Regions from separate parts of the Cupriavidus malaysiensis genome, predicted to be linked through region 3. Evidence: predicted binding sites of a transcription regulator. Region 3 holds the regulator's gene; each other region holds the start of a gene.
What was found. Region 3 encodes sigma-54, which starts transcription at its own class of promoters, with help from an activator protein. Its sites were predicted from a motif close to TGGCANGNAANCTGCTTT; they were not measured.
Positions count from the first base shown of each region.

Region 1: the regulator sigma-54 is predicted to act here: its motif matches at 2,543-2,560, upstream of BKK80_RS08030 (circularly permuted type 2 ATP-grasp protein).
Region 2: the regulator sigma-54 is predicted to act here: its motif matches at 2,849-2,866, upstream of BKK80_RS22815 (collagen-like triple helix repeat-containing protein).

Region 1 is NZ_CP017754.1:1,839,734-1,845,472, forward strand. It holds gene edd (phosphogluconate dehydratase) at 1-1,717, shown strand, start outside; gene BKK80_RS08025 (gluconokinase) at 1,875-2,372, shown strand; gene BKK80_RS08030 (circularly permuted type 2 ATP-grasp protein) at 2,762-4,237, shown strand; gene BKK80_RS08035 (alpha-E domain-containing protein) at 4,280-5,233, shown strand; gene BKK80_RS08040 (transglutaminase family protein) at 5,252-5,739, shown strand, end outside.
Region 2 is NZ_CP017755.1:666,806-672,544, forward strand. It holds gene BKK80_RS22805 (phytoene/squalene synthase family protein) at 1-742, shown strand, start outside; gene BKK80_RS22810 (hypothetical protein) at 835-1,395, shown strand; gene BKK80_RS22815 (collagen-like triple helix repeat-containing protein) at 1,477-2,805, opposite strand; gene BKK80_RS22820 (helix-turn-helix domain-containing protein) at 3,286-4,293, opposite strand; gene BKK80_RS22825 (aldehyde dehydrogenase) at 4,577-5,739, shown strand, end outside.
Region 3 is NZ_CP017754.1:835,377-841,115, forward strand. It holds gene hprK (HPr(Ser) kinase/phosphatase) at 1-38, opposite strand, end outside; gene ptsN (PTS IIA-like nitrogen regulatory protein PtsN) at 118-573, opposite strand; gene hpf (ribosome hibernation-promoting factor, HPF/YfiA family) at 959-1,309, opposite strand; gene BKK80_RS03655 (RNA polymerase factor sigma-54) at 1,359-2,834, opposite strand; gene lptB (LPS export ABC transporter ATP-binding protein) at 2,935-3,729, opposite strand; gene lptA (lipopolysaccharide transport periplasmic protein LptA) at 3,785-4,411, opposite strand; gene lptC (LPS export ABC transporter periplasmic protein LptC) at 4,469-5,098, opposite strand; gene BKK80_RS03675 (KpsF/GutQ family sugar-phosphate isomerase) at 5,115-5,739, opposite strand, start outside.

The DNA of each region.
Region 1 (5,739 bases), 1.0 Mb from region 3:
GCCCGCCGCCGACAAGCTGCGCCTGCGCGTCGAGCATGCGCAGAACCTCGGCATCGTCACCGCCTACAACGACATGCTGTCTGCGCACCAGCCTTACGAGCGCTATCCCGGCCTGATCCGCGAGGCGGCGGGCGCGGCCGGTGCGGTGGCCCAGGTGGCCGGCGGCGTGCCGGCCATGTGCGACGGCATCACGCAGGGCAATGCCGGCATGGAGCTGTCGCTGTTCTCGCGCGACGTCATTGCCATGAGCACCGCCGTGGCCCTGTCGCACAACACCTTCGACGCCGCGGTAATGCTGGGCGTGTGCGACAAGATCGTGCCCGGCCTGCTGATGGGTGCGCTGCAGTTCGGCCACCTGCCGGTCGTGTTCGTGCCGGCGGGGCCGATGGCCAGCGGCCTGTCCAACAAGGAGAAGGCCCGGGTGCGCCAGCTCTACGCCACCGGGCAGGTCGGACGCGAGGCGCTGCTGGAGGCGGAGTGCGAGGCCTATCACGGCGCCGGCACCTGCACCTTCTACGGTACCGCCAACAGCAACCAGTTCCTGATGGAGGTGATGGGCCTGCATCTGCCGGGCGCGGCCTTCGTCCATCCCGACACCACGCTGCGTGACGCGCTGACGGCGGCGGCCGCGCAGCGCGCGCTGGCCATCTCGGCGCGCGGCAACGAATACCTGCCGCTGGCGCGCATCGTCGACGAGCGCGCGGTGGTCAACGGCATCGTCGGCCTGCTGGCCACCGGTGGCTCGACCAACCACAGCATCCACCTGGTGGCAATGGCGCGCGCGGCCGGCATCCTCATCGACTGGGACGATTTCGACCGCCTCTCGCGGGCTACGCCGCTGCTGGCGCGGGTCTATCCGAACGGCTCGGCGGACGTCAACCACTTCCACGCGGCCGGCGGTGTCGCCTTCGTGATCCGCGAACTGCTGGATGCCGGGCTGCTGCACGAGGACGTGCAGACCGTCGCCGGTCCCGGCCTGCGGCGCTACACCCAGGAGCCGGTGCTGGACAACGGCATGCTGCGCTGGCGCGACGGCGCCGCTGCCAGTGGCGATGCGCAGGTGCTGGCCACGGCCGCCGCGCCGTTCGCCGCCGAAGGCGGCCTGCGCCTGATGCAGGGCAACCTGGGGCGCGGCGTGATCAAGATCTCGGCGGTGGCGCCGGAGCACCGCGTGGTCGAGGCGCCTGCGCGCGTGTTCGATTCCCAGGAGGCGCTGCAGGCGGCCTTCGCCGCCGGCGAGCTGGACCGTGACGTGGTGGCGGTGGTGCGCTTCCAGGGTCCGGCCGCCAACGGCATGCCGGAACTGCACCGGCTGACGCCGGCGCTGGGTGCGCTGCAGGATGCCGGTCGCCGCGTGGCCCTGGTCACCGACGGCCGCATGTCGGGCGCCTCCGGCAAGGTGCCGGCCGTGATCCATGTGGGGCCCGAGGCACTGGCTGGCGGCATGCTGGCGCGTGTGCGCGACGGCGATCGCATCCGCGTGGACGCCGAAGCTGGCGTCCTGCAATGGCTCGGCGACGCGGCCGAGCTGGCCGCACGCGAGCCCGCGGCGGCGCCTGCCGACGCCTTCGCCGGTTTCAGTGTCGGACGCGGCCTGTTCGGCCTGTTCCGGCGCCAGGCGCGCGACGCCGAAGCCGGCGGCAGCGCGCTGGACCTGTCCGAGGCGGACGCGATGCCGCGCGAGGCTGTCCAAACCGGGGCGGCCGTCGCACAATAGGCTGGCCGTCCGGTATCCCGGCAACCCACCTTCCAATCACCTGGCTTGGTTCCCCGGCGGCGGGCCGCCCGGGAGCCATCGCACGCATGCGAGCGGCGCGATGCACGACAAGCGACAAGGATGGGCACACCATCCGATCCTGATCGACGGAGCAGACATGATCTATATCCTGATGGGCGTATCCGGCAGCGGCAAGACCACGGTCGGCCAGCTGCTGGCACAGCGGCTGCAATGCGGCTTCCATGACGCCGACGAATTCCACAGCGAGGCCAACAAGGCCAAGATGCACGCCGGCGTGCCGCTGACCGACGAAGACCGCTGGCCGTGGCTGGCCGCCATGCGGGCGGCCATCGATGCCGCGCGCGCCGAGGGACGCACGCACGTGTTCACATGCTCGGCCTTGCGCCAGGTCTACCGCGACCGGCTGACGCCGCCCGAGGGCGGCGTGACCTTCGTCTTCATGAAGGGCGATGCCGGACTGATCGGGCAGCGCCTGTCGGCGCGCAGCGGCCATTTCTTCAACCCGGCGCTGCTGCACAGCCAGTTCGAGACGCTGGAGGAACCCGACGGCGCGCTGGTGATCGACATCCGCCGCCCGCCGGAGGCGCTGGTGGACGCCATCCTGGCCGAAGCGCCGGCGCGCGCGGGGGACTGAGGGGCCGTCGGCGGGCTCCCGTACCACCCAGGCCACCGGGCCGCCGGGCGCCGCCGCGCCCGGCGCACGCCACCCGTCTTCCCCGTCTTCCCCGTCTTCCCCGTCTTCCCCGTCTTCCCCGTCTTCCCCGTCTTCCCCGTCTTCCCCGTCTTCCCCGTCTTCCCCGTGCCTGGCAAGTATCTTGCTTGATCCCCACGGGCCTCGGGAATGCCGCAGCTTGCGGCCGGCGCCGGCGCGGGTATGCTGGAAGAGCCAGCATGCGGCACCGCAGCCAGCGCTGCCGGGGCCGCGCAGGGGGGTTCCCCAGATCGCAAGGCTGGGGACGCGAACATGGCCAACAACGGGCGGCCGGCAGTCCGGAACGCCCTCGACACGGAGGATGGGCCATCATGGCGGCGGCGCGGTTTTTCGACGAGATGCTGGACTGGAGGGGCGAAGGGGTCCCGGCCATCCAGGCGGGGCAGGACCTGCCGGCGGGCGCGGTGCGGCCGCACTACCGGCAGTTTGCGGACTGGCTGGCGCGGCAGTCGGAAGCGACCATGGCCAACAAGCGCGCGGAGGCGGACCTGATCTTCCGCCGGGTGGGCATCACCTTCGCGGTGTACGGCGACAAGGACGAAACCAACAGCGGCACCGAGCGCACCATTCCGTTCGACGTGATTCCGCGCATCTTCCCGGCGTCGGAGTGGGCGGTGCTGGAGCGCGGGTTGCGCCAGCGCGTGGCGGCGCTGAACCGCTTCATCCATGACATCTACCACGGCCAGGACATCATCCGCGCGGGCGTGATCCCGCCGGACCAGATCTACAACAACGCGCAGTACCGGCCGGAGATGCTCGGCATCGCGGTGCCGCAGGACATCTACGCCCACGTCGCCGGCATCGATGTGGTGCGCGCCGGCGAGGGCGAGTTCTACGTGCTCGAGGACAATCTGCGCGTGCCGTCCGGCGTGTCGTACATGCTGGAAAACCGCAAGATGATGATGCGCTTGTTCCCGGATCTGTTCGCGCGCAACCGGGTGGCGCCCGTGGCCCACTATCCCGACCTGCTGCTCGACATGCTGCGCAGCGTGTCGCCGCAGGCCATCGCCGATCCCACTGTGGTGGTGCTGACACCGGGCATGTACAACTCGGCCTATTTCGAGCACGCCTTCCTGGCGCAGCAGATGGGGGTGGAGCTGGTCGAGGGCAGCGACCTGTTCGTACAGGACGACTACCTGTACATGCGTACCACGCAGGGCCCGCAGCGCATCGACGTGATCTACCGCCGTGTCGACGACGATTTCCTCGACCCGCTGGCCTTCCGCCCGGATTCGGCGCTAGGCGCCGCCGGCCTGCTGTCGGTCTATCGGGCTGGCAACGTGACCATCTGCAATGCGATCGGCACCGGCGTGGCCGACGACAAGTCGATCTATCCCTACGTGCCGGACATGATCCGCTTCTACCTGGGCGAGGAGCCGGTGCTGGCCAACGTGCCCACCTATATGTGCCGCCGGCCGGACGACCTGCAGTACGTGCTTGACCACATGGACGAACTGGTGGTCAAGGAAACCCACGGCGCGGGCGGCTACGGCATGCTGGTCGGCCCGGCCGCCACGCGCGCGGAGATCGATGTCTTCCGCGAGGTCGTCAGGGCGCGGCCGGAGCAGTACATCGCCCAGCCCACGCTGGCCTTGTCCACCTGCCCGACCTATGTGGAGTCCGGCATCGCGCCGCGCCATATCGACCTGCGTCCCTTCGTGCTGTCGGGGCGCGAGGTGCGCATGGTGCCCGGCGGGCTGACGCGCGTGGCCTTGCGCGAGGGCTCGCTGGTGGTCAATTCCTCCCAGGGCGGGGGCACCAAGGACACGTGGGTGCTGGAGCGCTGAGACAGCGCCGGCCACGACCATTGCATTGCCAGGAGCCGAACCATGCTGAGCCGCACCGCCGACCATCTGTTCTGGATGGCGCGCTACACCGAGCGCGCGGAAAACACCGCGCGCATGCTCGACGTCAACTACCAGACCTCGCTGCTGCCGCAGTCCGCCGAAGTGGCGGAGCAGGGCTGGTGGGCCATGCTCGACATTTCCGAGCTGACGCGTGCCTTCGACGACAAGTACGGGCTGCTGTCGCGCGACGACGTGATCGATTTCATGGTGCGCGACATGACCAATCCCTCGTCCATCATGAGCTGCCTGCGTGCCGCGCGCGAAAACGCCCGTGCGGTGCGCGGCTCGCTGACGACCGAGGTGTGGGAGACCATCAACACCACCTGGCTGGAGGTGCAGCGCCTGATCGCCGACGGCGAACTGCAGCAGGATCCATCGCGTTTCTTCGAGTGGGTCAAGTTCCGCTCCCACCTGGCGCGTGGCGTGCAGTTCGGCACCATGCTCAAGGACGATGCCTTCCACTTCATGCGCCTCGGCACCTTCCTCGAGCGCGCCGACAACACGGCGCGCATCCTGGATGTCAAGTTCCAGTCGGAAGGCGGCGACGAGAGCGACCCGCAGCGCATGGAGAGCGATTTCTACCACTGGGCGGCGGTGCTGCGTTCGGTGTCCGGCTTCGAGGTCTATCGCAAGATCTACCGCACGGTGATCACCCCGGAACGGGTGGCCGAGTTGCTGATCCTGCGGCCGGACATGCCGCGCTCGCTGGTGTCGAGCATGGAGGAGGTGGTATCGATCCTGGCGCAGGTGCGCAACCAGCAGTCGGGCGAGACCGAGCGGCAGGCCGGCAAACTGCACGCCGACCTGAAGTACGCGCGCATCGACGATATCTTCGCGGTCGGCCTGCATGCCTTCCTGACCAGCTTCCTGGAGCGCATCGGCGGGCTGGGCAACGGCATCAGCGTCGATTTCCTGGTGCCGCCGCTGGCCGCGTGAGCGAGCCGGACCGCTGCCGTGCGCTACAGGATCCGCCACCACACCGTCTACCGTTACGCGGAGCCCGTGCGGCGCAGCGTCCATGAGCTGCGCCTGGCGCCGCGCTCGGGGCCGCTGCAGGCGGTCCATGGCTGGCAGATCGCGGCGCCCGGCCGGCTGTCGGAAGCGCGCGACGGCTTCGGCAACATCGTCCACAGCTTCACCCTCGGCGCGCCGAGCGACACCATCGGCATCACCGCCTGGGGCGAGGTGGAGGTGCTGGGAATGCAGGCCGGGACGCACGGCGCCTTCCAGGACGCCGGCGCCGATGGCGAGGTGCGGGTGTCGCCGCTTTACTTCCTCTCGGCGACGCCGCTGACCGCGGCGCCGGCGCCGTTGCGTGCGTTTGCCGCGCCGTTCCTGGCCGCGCGCCGCGATGTGCCGGCGCTGCTGGCGCTGGCCGCTGCGGTGGCCGCCCGGGTGCGCTACCAGCCCAATGCCACCAGCGTGGATACGGCGGCGGCGGA
Region 2 (5,739 bases), on a different replicon from region 3:
GGGACCCGCGCTGGATGTGCTGGCGCAGCTCGATGCCGGCGACCGTCAGGCCGTGCGCGGGATCGTGTCCACACTCACCGAGGGCATGGAATTCGACCTGCGCACCTTTCCCGACGAGCGCTCGGGCCGCATCGTCGCGCTGCAGGCAGCGGCGGAACTCGATACCTACACTTACCTGGTGGCCGGCTGCGTGGGGGAGTTCTGGACCCGGATGACGTACGCTCACCTGCCCGGCACGCTCAAGGACGAACCGGCCGTCATGCTGGCGCGCGGTGTGCGCTTCGGCAAGGCGCTGCAGCTCGTCAACGTGCTGCGCGACTGCGGCAAGGACCTGCGCATCGGGCGCTGCTACCTGCCGCAGCCGATGCTGGCGCGCTGCGGCCTGCAGCCGCAGGACCTGCTGCAGCCGGAGGCGTCGCGGCAAGCCCGGCCCTTGCTGCAGGAGCTGCTGCGTACCGCGCTGGCGCATTTCCGCGCAGCGATCGACTACACGCTGGCCATTCCCGCCACCGCGCTGCGTCTGCGCCTGGCCTGCCTGTGGCCTATCCTGATCGGACTGGAGACCCTGGAGCTGCTGGCCGCCAATCCGGCCTGGCTGGATCCGGCCAGTGCATCCAAGCTGCCGCGCAGCGGCGTCTACCGCATCCTCGCCTGCTCGCTGCCGCTGGCGCCGCTGGATCCGGCCCTGCGCCTCTGGTTTTCCCGCCTGACGGCCCGCATCGAAGCGCAGCTGGACGACTGAGCGGCGCGCCGCTTCATACCAGATCGGGCGCGGCGCGGCGGCATGGCATAGTGTCGCCCTGTCCGTTGATGCACGCCGGAGTGCGCCGCGCCATGACCCTGCTCGATCAGTTCCTGCCCCGTTTCGATTTCCACGAGCGCCACGCCATCACCATCGACGCGCCGGCAGGCATCGTGCTGGACCATGCCGCGCGCCAGCGCGCCCAGGACGATCCCTTCATCCGCACGGCCATCCGCCTGCGCGAACTGCCGACGCGGCTGTTCGGGCTGTCGCAGCGGCAGCCGCTCGACCTGGACGATTTCACCTTTCTCGGTCGCGACGGTGACCGCGGGCTCGCCTTCGGCCTGACGGGGGCGTTCTGGCGCCCCGACTACGGCCTGGTGGAGATCCGTTCGCCCGAGCAGTTCCGCATGCACGGCCGCAACGATGTGTGCAGCCTGGTGATGGGCTTCGACACCGGCAGCGACGCCGCCGGGCGCACGGTGCTGCGTACCGAGACGCGCGTGTTCTGTCCGACGGCGGCGGTGCGGCGTCAGTTCGCGCCGTACTGGTACCTGATCCGGCCGGTCAGCGGGATGATCCGGCGCCGCATGCTGGCGCGCGTGCGGCAGCATGCCGAGAGCGAGGTGGCGCGGCGCGGGCGCGCCGGCTGAAACGGGGCAGGCGGGCGGGGAAGGCCGCGCCGGCATCCCCGCGGGGCACCGGCGCGGCCTCGCTGCCGTGCCTCAGTTCTCTCAGTTCTTCTTCTGGCCGGTCAGGCCGCCCAGCAGGTTGGTGACCGGCGCCAGCGGGCTGGCGGTCGAGCCACTGCTGCTGCCACTGCTGCCGCTGCCGCTCAGCCCGCTGGTCAGGCCGCCGACCAGGTTGGTGACCGGCGCCAGCAGGTTGGCGGGACTGTTGGTGCCGCCGCCGCTACCGCTACCGCTGCCGGCGCCGCTGCCGCCGGCCACCCCGCTGAGCAGGTTGGTGACGGGGGCGAGCGGATTGCTGCCGCTGCTGCCGCCGTTCTGCAGTCCGCCGGTCAGGCCTCCCAGCAGGTTGGTGACCGGCGCCAGCGGACCGCTGCTGCTGCCGCTGCTCCCGCCGAGCGTGCCGCCGAGGCTGCCGAGCAGGCTGGTGACCGGTGCCAGGGGATTGCTGCCGGTGCCGCCTGTACCACCGGTGCCGCCGGTGGGCGCATTGAGCAGGCCGCCGAGCGATGCCACCGTGGCGCCGGTGGTGCTGACGACACCGCCCAGGGTGGAGACGATCGGTGCATTGGTCTGGGTGAGCTGGTTGCCGACCTGGCCGACCGCGCCGCCCACGGTGGTGAGCAGGTTGTTGACCGGCGCACCCAGTCCGGTGGCCTGGCCCAGGGTCTGGGTGGTGCTGACCAGCGCGGAGGTGAGGGGCTCGATAGCCTTGCCGACCGTGGTGGTCAGCTGGGTGACCGGGGTGGTCACGGACTGCGGGCTCAGGTTGCCGACCAGGCCGCCGACCTGGCTGACCACCGAACCCACCGGCTGGGTGACCGGCGCCAGCGCGCCCTGGCCCAGGTTGCTGACCGCGCTGCCGACGCCGCCGATGGTGGTGCCGAGCTGGTTGAGCGCCGAGGGGCCGGTGGCGCCCGTGGCGCCGGTGGAGCCAGTGGATCCGGTCGTGCCGGTGGACCCGGTCGTGCCCGATGGCCCGGAGGGGCCGGTGGCGCCGGTGGACCCCGTGGCGCCGGTCGGTCCGGTGGCGCCGCTGCCACCCGTCGCGCCGGTGCCACCGGTGGCGCCGGTCCCGCCGGTGCTGCCCGACGGTCCGGTCGCTCCGGTCGAACCCGTGGTGCCGGTGGTGCCGGTCGCGCCCGAGGCACCGGTGGTGCCATTGCTGCCATTGCTGCCATTGTTGCCGGTGGCCCCGGTGGTGCCTTGCGGGCCTGCGTTGCCGGTGGCGCCGGTAGTGCCCTGGCTGCCGGCGGTGCCCGCCGTGCCGGCCGGGCCGGTTGCGCCCATGGCGCCGTCACTGCCGTTGGCGCAGCCGCCGAGCAGGACCAGGGTGCCGACAGTGATGCCGAGCAGGAGATGCGGATTGCGCACGGTAATTCCCCTCTAAGATCGTTGTTTGACTCGGAGAGGTCGGACTGCAATTGGCGTGCCCGTGCCCTCGGGCTGTCGCGCGGCGCCGGCCGCGCTGCCTTCGATTGCCCACAATCCCTTGTGGCGCAAGGATCCGCGGGTGGAGGCGGGGATTGGCACGGGCCGTCGCCGGAGCCCGTTCAGGGCGCTTCCCGCGTTACGGTGTCCGTAACGCGCCCGTAACGCCGTCCGCCATGCTGTCCGTTATCTCCCCTGTCCAGCGGAGCCTGCGTCACGTGGCGGCTCGGCCGGCCGGCTGGCGGCGCTGCGGCGCTTCCGTTCCCGCCCGCACTTGACAATGCCGGGGCGCGCTGACGGCCGCGAGCGGCGCCGGCGGCATCGCGCTCGGCACGCACCTGAGCGCCATCGCGCTGTCGCCTTGATGCCCTGAAATCCTGATGCCTTGATGTTCTTGATGTCTCCGGCGCGGCGGCCTGGGCTTCAGGGCCGCGCCTGCCCGGGACTCCCGCGATGTTCGCGGTATTCACTGGGGCTCAGGCCGGTGTGCGCGCGGAAGGCGCGGCTGAAGTGCGACAGGTTGCCGAAGCCCCAGGACAGCGCGATCTCGGTGATCGAGCGGCCCGCCAGCTGCGGGGCGCGCAGGTCGCGCATGCAGCCTTCCAGGCGCTGGCGCTGGATGCGCTCGGCGGGCGTCTCGCCGCTGCCGGAGAAGGCGTTGTACAGGTGGCGGCGGCTGCAGTTCAGCAGCTGCGCCAGCCGCTCGGGGGTGAAACCCGGGTCGCGCAGGTGCGCGCCGATGGCCTGGCGGATGCGGTCCAGCAGCAGCGCGCGCTGGCTGGGCGCGCTCTCCACGCCCTGCAGTTCCAGCAGCGACAGCTGCACCAGTTGCAGCAGCATTTCGCCGGCGCCGTGTGCGGCCGCATCGCTCATGTGCGGCAGCTCGCGGAAGGTGTGGCGCATCGATTCGAGCGCCACGCGCGAGATCCCGGCCGCGCCGCCGACCTGGCGCGCCATCAGCGCGTCGAGGCGCAGGCCAGAGGCGGCGATGCGTTCCTTGGGCACCATCACGACCAGGTGTTCGCACGCGAGCGGGTTCGAGACGGCGTAGGGCGCCGTGGTGTCATAGATGGCCCAGGCGCCGGCGCCCACCTGCGCGGTGCGTCCGGCCTGCTCGACCTCGGCCACGCCAAGCGCGGGCGCCACGATCTTCAGGTAAGGCTGCTCGCTCTGGCGGGCCAGGGCGCGGCTGCGCAGCACGCGGTGGCGGTCGGCGCGCAGGCGCGTGAGGATCACGCCGCCGGCGTGGCAGGCGCACAGGCTGCCGCGGAAGCCCGCGCTATCTGTGCGATCGGCGTGATCGGTGCTTTCGCCAGCGCCGTAGAGATCCGACTGCAGCCCGCCGAAATGCTCGTGCATCCACTGCCGCCACGCCGCAGCGCGCTCGCGCGGGGCGAGCGGTTCGGTGGTCAGGGTGGTGACGGTCTGCATGAGGATGGGCGTTCGTGGTGGCGTTCGTGGGGGCTGCCGTGCGTCCGGCCATGGCCGGATCCGCTGCATTATAGGGCTGCCCCGTGCACCGGCCGCGGCGGCCCGCTCGGGGTTAACCCCGGCCGGCTTGCACGCCGCGCACAGCCCGAAGTGCACGCCCGGCACAGCGGTGCGCGCGGGCCTTGCCTACCATCGCCTGCGTGGCACGGCACCGCCGGCCAGGGCCGGCGCAGCGTCGCGCCGCCATCACGGCGCCATCACGAACCAGGAGACGAGGACAGCCATGCAGGATATCCAGATGCTGATCGGCGGCGCCATGCGCGCGGCCGCCAACGGCGCCACCTTCGCGCGGCGCAATCCGCTCGACCAGAGCGTGGCCACGCGCGCGCCCGCCGCCACGCCCGAGGACGCGGTGGCGGCGGTCGAGGCTGCCGCGCAGGCGTTCCCGGCCTGGGCCGCGCTGGGCCCGGGCGAGCGGCGCGCGCTGCTGATGCGCGCCGCCAAGGCGCTGGAAGCGCGCGCCGAGGACTTCACCGCCGCCATGGCGGCCGAGACCGGCGCGTCCGCCATCTGGGCCGGCTTCAATGTGCACCTGGCCGCCGGCATGCTGCTGGAGGCCGCCGCCCTGACCACGCAGATCGCCGGCGAGGTGATTCCCTCCGACGTGCCCGGCAGCCTGGCCATGGCAGTGCGCCAGCCGGCCGGCGTGGTCCTCGGCATCGCGCCGTGGAACGCGCCGGTGATCCTCGCCGTGCGCGCCATCGCCACCCCGCTGGCCTGCGGCAATACCGTGGTGCTGAAAGGCTCGGAGCTGTGCCCGGCCACCCACGGGCTGATCATCGAAGCGCTGCAGGAGGCGGGCCTGCCGCCCGGCGTGGTCAACTTCGTCACCAACGCGCCGGCCGACGCCGGCGCCGTGGTCGAGGCCATGGTGGCCCACCCGGCGCTGCGCCGCGTCAACTTCACCGGCTCCACGCGCGTGGGCCGGCTGATCGCGCAGACCTGCGCCAAGTACTTGAAGCCGGTCGTGCTGGAACTGGGCGGCAAGGCGCCGATGGTGATCCTCGACGACGCCGACCTCGATGCCGCGGTGGCCGCGGCGGCCTTCGGCGCCTTCGCCAATTCCGGGCAGATCTGCATGTCCACCGAGCGCATCGTGGTCGATGAGGCGGTGGCCGATGCGTTTGTCGCCAGGTTCGCCGCCAAGGCGCGCAGCCTGCCGCTGGGCGACCCGCGCCAGGGCCCGGTGGTACTGGGCTCGGTGGTGGACCTGGCCACGGTGGAGCGCTGCAATGCCCTGATCGACGACGCGCTGGCGCAGGGCGCCACGCTGGTGTGCGGCGGCAAGGCCGACAGCACGCTGATGCCGGCCACCGTGCTCGACCATGTCACGCCGTCGATGCGGATCTTCCGCGAGGAGTCCTTCGCGCCGGTCAAGGCGGTGGT
Region 3 (5,739 bases):
TCGAAGATGGACTGGGAAGAAACGCCGGTGAGTTCCATGCGGGGGAGTCTGGTGGGGCTGGAAAGCGCTAGGACCCGCCGCCGGTGCCTTGGCCCGCGCCTGCGGGCGGAGCGCCGGTCAGGGATGCCATTCGGTCAGGAGCTGGTGCACGGCTTCGGGCGTCGGCAGCGTGGCCAGGCCTTCGCGCATGTCGCGGTCGGACAGCAACTGGGCGATCTCCGACAGGATCTCGAGATGTTGCTGGGTGGCCTGCTCGGGTACCAGCAGGAAGATCAGCAGCGACACCGGCTTGCCGTCGGGCGATTCGAATGGGATCGGCTCGGCCAGACGCATGAAGGCGGCCAGCGGTTGCTTCAGGCCCTTGATGCGGCCATGCGGGATGGCCACGCCCGCGCCCAGCCCGGTCGAGCCCAGCGACTCGCGCGCGAACAGGTTGTCGGTGACCGTGGCCCGCGCCACGCCATGGTTGTTCTCGAAGAGGAGTCCGGCCTGTTCGAAGACGCGCTTCTTGCTGGTGACGCTGACGTCGAGTGTGATGTTGCCTGGCGGCAGCAATTTGGCCAAACGGTTCATGGCAGGTGCGCAGGGATTCCAGATAAGCGGCCCGGTGCGCTGCGCGCCCGGCCGGGTCAAAGAGGCGGAATATCCGCTCGCTCCGCCGGTCGGGCGCCGGCATGCGGAGTATCGGACCATTATAGAGCAGCCCGCCCGCCTTCTTGTGCGGCGCGCAAGCCGCGGTCCCGGCGGTAGCGGCGACTCATGTATTGGAGAGCATACACTGCGTCGCGCCACTTGCGAACTCCCCCGGACGAGGGCGTGTACGGGGCGTGCACGCGAGCCGGTCCGCCAAAAGCAAAAAACCGCGCTTTATGCGCGGTTCGTGGTCTGGCCCTTGTGCTGGTGGCCGACGGGCGGCCTCAAGGCAGATCAGGCAGATTGTTCTTATTGTTTTCTCTGGCTATTGCTGCATCTGTGCGGCAGCCATCTGGTACTTCACGGATTCCCGGTCGTGGCTCTGCACGCGGTCCTTGTACCGGATGACCTGACGGTCCAGCTTGTCGACCAGTGCGTCGATCGCCGCATACAGGTCTTCGTGGTGCGCCTCGACGAAGATGTCCTTGCCCTTCAGATGCAGATTGATTTCCGCGTACTGACGCCTGTCCTTTTCCTTGTGGTTGTCGACAGAGAGCAGCACGCTAACGCCGATGACTTGATCGAAATGCCTGACGATACGCTCCAGCTTCGTTTCCACGTACTCACGCAGGGGTGGCGTGATGTCCAGGTGGTGTCCACTGATCTTGAAGTTCATAGCGCTTCTCCTTCTGAAAGAGCCACACCAGGCAGGCGATGCGGCTCGGCTACAAAGACTTGCGGAGATTGACTGCCGGGATCTTCAGCGCTTCTCGGTACTTGGCGACCGTCCGGCGCGCCACGACGAAGCCCTGATCGCCCAGCAATTCGGCAATTCGGCTGTCGGACAGGGGATTCTTCGGGTCTTCGGCTCCTATCAGTTGCTTGATCAAGGCTCGGATAGCCGTTGATGAAGCAGCGCCGCCCGTTTCCGTGGACACATGGCTGCCGAAGAAGTACTTCAGCTCGAAAGTGCCCATGGGGGTGGCCATGTATTTGTTAGTCGTCACCCGAGAGATGGTTGACTCGTGTAATCCCAGTGTATCGGCAATCTCCCGCAAAACCAAGGGGCGCATCGCAATTTCACCGTGGCTGAAGAAGTTCTTTTGACGCTCGACAATGGCCTGTGCGACACGCAGGATGGTGTCGAAGCGCTGCTGGATGTTCTTGATCAGCCAGCGGGCTTCCTGCAGTTTCTGCTGCAGGCCGGCGGCACCGGATTCGCCCTTGGCGCCGCGCAGGATCTGCGCGTACATGTCGTTGATGCGCAGGCGCGGCATCACGTCGGGATTGAGTTGGGCGATCCAGCCGCTGCCGCTCTTGCGCACGAACACGTCGGGCACGACGAAGTCGGCCTGCGGACGGTTGTAGGCGTGGCCCGGATACGGTGCCAGCGAGCGGATCAGGTCATGTGCTGCCTTCAGCGCCGTCTCGTCCACCTGCAGCGCCTTCTTCAAGCGCGTGTAATCGCGCGCGGCCAGCAGTTCCAGGTGGTGGTTGACGATGCCCAGCGCCAGCTCGCGCTGCGGATGCGACAGCCGCCGCAGCTGCAGCGCCAGGCATTCGGCCGCATTGCGCGCTCCCACGCCGGGTGGATCGAAGCTCTGCAGCAGGGCCAGCATGGCCTGCACTTCCTCGATCTCGAACTCCAGCTCTTCGGGCAGCTCTTCGCAGATCTCCTCGAGCGTGGCGCTGAGGTAGCCGTCGTCGTCGAGCGACTCGATCAGGAAGATGGCCAGGCCCTTGTCGCGCGCCGAGATCTTCAGCGGCGCGAGCTGTTCCATCAGGTGCTCGCGCAGGGTCGGCTCGGCGTCGCGCAGTTGCAGCGGCGCCTTCTCGTCTTCGTCGCCCTGGGGGCGACGCGCGAAGTCGTCCAGGCTCCAGTCGCTGCCGTAGTCGTCGGCGCCGTCGCCGAAGCGCTCTTCATCGCCGCCGCCCTCGTCGCTGCGTGCCTCGCCATTGCCCTGCGCTTCGGCCGGGGCCGGCGCGGGTGCGCTCTGCACGTTGATGCTGCCATCGGCGGCCACCCGCAGCGGGCTCTCGATCCAATCGTTTTCGCGCTCGAGCAGAGGGTTTTCGATCAGGGCCTGCTCGACTTCCTGCTGCAGTTCGAGCGTGGAAAGCTGCAACAGCCGGATCGACTGCTGAAGCTGTGGCGTCAGTGCGAGATGCTGGGAAAGGCGGAGCTGAAGCGAAGGTTTCATGCGGCCTATTCTATGCCCATCCGCAGCGCGATGGAACGAAAATTGCTAACGTTCCTGCCGCTTTGTCGCGGTCCCGCGCCGGCGAGGCGCGGCCACCGCATCACATGCGGAAGTTCTCGCCCAGGTAGACCCGGCGCACCGATTCGTTGGCGATGATTTCCTGCGGGCGGCCCTCGGCCAGCACCGCGCCCTCGCTGATGATGTAGGCGTGGTCGCAGATGCCCAGCGTCTCGCGCACATTGTGGTCGGTGATCAGCACGCCGATGTTGCGCGCCTTGAGGAAGCTGACGATACGCTGGATCTCGCCCACCGCGATCGGGTCGACACCGGCGAACGGTTCGTCGAGCAGGATGAAGCGCGGGGCCGAAGCCAGCGCGCGCGCGATTTCCACGCGCCGGCGCTCGCCGCCCGACAGAGACAGCGCGGGATTCTGGCGCAGGTGGGCGATCTGCAGGTCGTCGAGCAGCGCGTCCAGGCGGCGCTCGATCTCCTGCGCCGACAGCGGCTTGCCGTCGACGATCTGCAGCTCCAGCACCGCGCGGATGTTCTCCTCGACGTTGAGCTTGCGGAACACCGAGGCCTCCTGCGGCAGGTAGGACAGGCCCATGCGCGCGCGCTCGTGGATGGCCAGGCCGCTCAGGTGCAGGCCGTCGAGCACGATGTCGCCTTCGTCCAGCGCCACCAGGCCGACGATCATGTAGAAGGAGGTGGTCTTGCCGGCGCCGTTGGGCCCTAGCAGGCCGACCACCTCGCCGCTCTTGACGTCGAGCGAGACGTCCTTGACCACCGTGCGCGAGCCATAGCGCTTCTTCAGGTGGCGTACCGTCAGCGTGCTGCCGCCGGCGGACTGGCCGTTGCTGGCGGTGGCGGCGGGGGCGGTCTGGGTATCGGTCATGAGGGCAGTGCGTTGGGAGCGCCTGGCGCGCTGGATGCGTTGCGTTCGGCTGGGTTCAGGACTTGGACGGCGCGGGTGCGGACTTCAGCTCCAGCGGCGGCGCTGCCGGCGCGCTGGCCGGCTGGCGCGGCGAGAGCACGGCGCGCACGCGTCCCGAGGAGGTCACCGCGCCTTTGTCGCCGCTGCTGCTGGCCGTGTAGTACTCGTTGTTGCTGTCGTAGGTGATCACGGCGCCGCGGATCTCGTCGATCTGCTTGCCGCCCGCCAGGCGCGCCATGCGGGCCTGGCCGATCAGCTTGGAGATGCCTTGCTTGCCGTCGTACTCGATGCGGTCGCCCCAGCCGTCGATGTACTCGTCGACGTTGTCGCGCTTCTGGCGGATATAGGCGAGCTTGCCCGGCTTGGCGGTGGCGATGGCGTACTGGTAGCCCTCGGGGTCGGTGCGCAGCTCGGCGGCGTCCGATTTCAGCACCATGGTGCCCTTGGTCAGGACCACGTTGCCGGTCAGCGTGTAGACCTGCTTGACGTCATCGTAGCTGGCGTTGTCGGCCTCGAGCACCAGCGGCTTGTCGCGGTCGGCGCGCTCGGCGTGGGCGGCCGGCGCCAGGCAGAGCGCGGCGGCCGCGGCCAGCAGGGCAGGCGAAATCCGGGCGCGGAACCACGTCTTCAAGGCAGGCATCATGATGGTGAGCGGATGGAGAAAGCGGCGGCTGCGGGTTGCCGCGCGCGGTTGCATGACTTAGGACCTCGGCGCGGGCGCGCCGCGCGGGGTGGTGACGATAGTGCCGCGCACGTTGCCGAACAATTGTACTTCGCGCGTGACGTTGTTGAAGAGCAGGCCGTTGGCGTTCATCACGGAGACGCCGCGGGTGAGCTGCACCGGTTTGTCGGTCTTCACGAGATCGTCGTTGACGAGGATCCGGAAGTACTCGGAGGCCGCGCTCATCTGCGGGTCCTGCGCCGGGTCGGGACCCTGCGCCCGCACGATGAGGCCGTTGTCGTAGAGGTCGATGACCGAGCCGTCCGCGTTCATCTTGCCGCGGTCGGCGCGGCCGCTCACCGGCGGGCGGCCCGGATCGTAGGAGCGCATCGCGGGGCGGGCGAACTCGTAGGTCTGGTCGTCCTCGAAGTGCACCATCTTGTCGCCGTTGAAGCGCAACTTGGTGTCGCCGTTCACGTCGAGTTCGGTGGCCGCGAAGCGGTCCATGTAGTAGTCGGGCTCGTGGCGTGCCGTCTTCGGGCCGGTCGCGGCTTCGCGCGGCGAGTTGATCTGCACGAGCCAGAACGTGCTGCCGGCGACCACCGCCATCAGCAGCATGGGCAGCGCGCGCATGGCGAGCCGGCTGAGGGAAGACAGGATGGATTGCATGGGCGCCCGACGTGCCTCAGATGACCTTGGCGCGGGTCAGGTCGTGGATGTGCAGCGCGCCGACCAGGCGCCCGCCCTCGTCCACCACCAGCAGCTGGTTGATGCGGTTGGCTTCCATCAGCTGTACCGCCTCGACCGCCAGCCGGTCCGGGCCGATGCTGCGCGGATTACGGTGCATGACGTCGCCGATCGGCACCGTCTTCCAGTCGCGCGGGGTCTCCAGCAGGCGGCGCAGGTCGCCGTCGGTGAAGACGCCGATGGCGCGGCCGTCGGCGTCGACCACCGCGGTCATGGCCATGCCTTTGCGCGTGATTTCCATCAGCGCCTGTGCCAGCGGCGTGCTTTCGCGTACCTCGGGCACGGCATTGCCGCTGCGCATCACGTCGCGCACATGGGTCAGCAGCTTGCGCCCGAGCGCCCCGCCCGGGTGCGAGCGGGCGAAGTCCTCTTCGCCGAAACCGCGCGCGTCCAGCACCGCCACCGCGAGCGCGTCGCCCAGCGCCAGTGCCGCGGTGGTGCTGGCGGTCGGGGCCAGGTTCAGCGGGCAGGCTTCCTTCTCGACACCGGCATCCAGGTGCACGTCCGCCAGCTTGGCGAGCGTGGAGGCAGGGTTGCCCGTCACCGAGATCAGGCGGGCACCG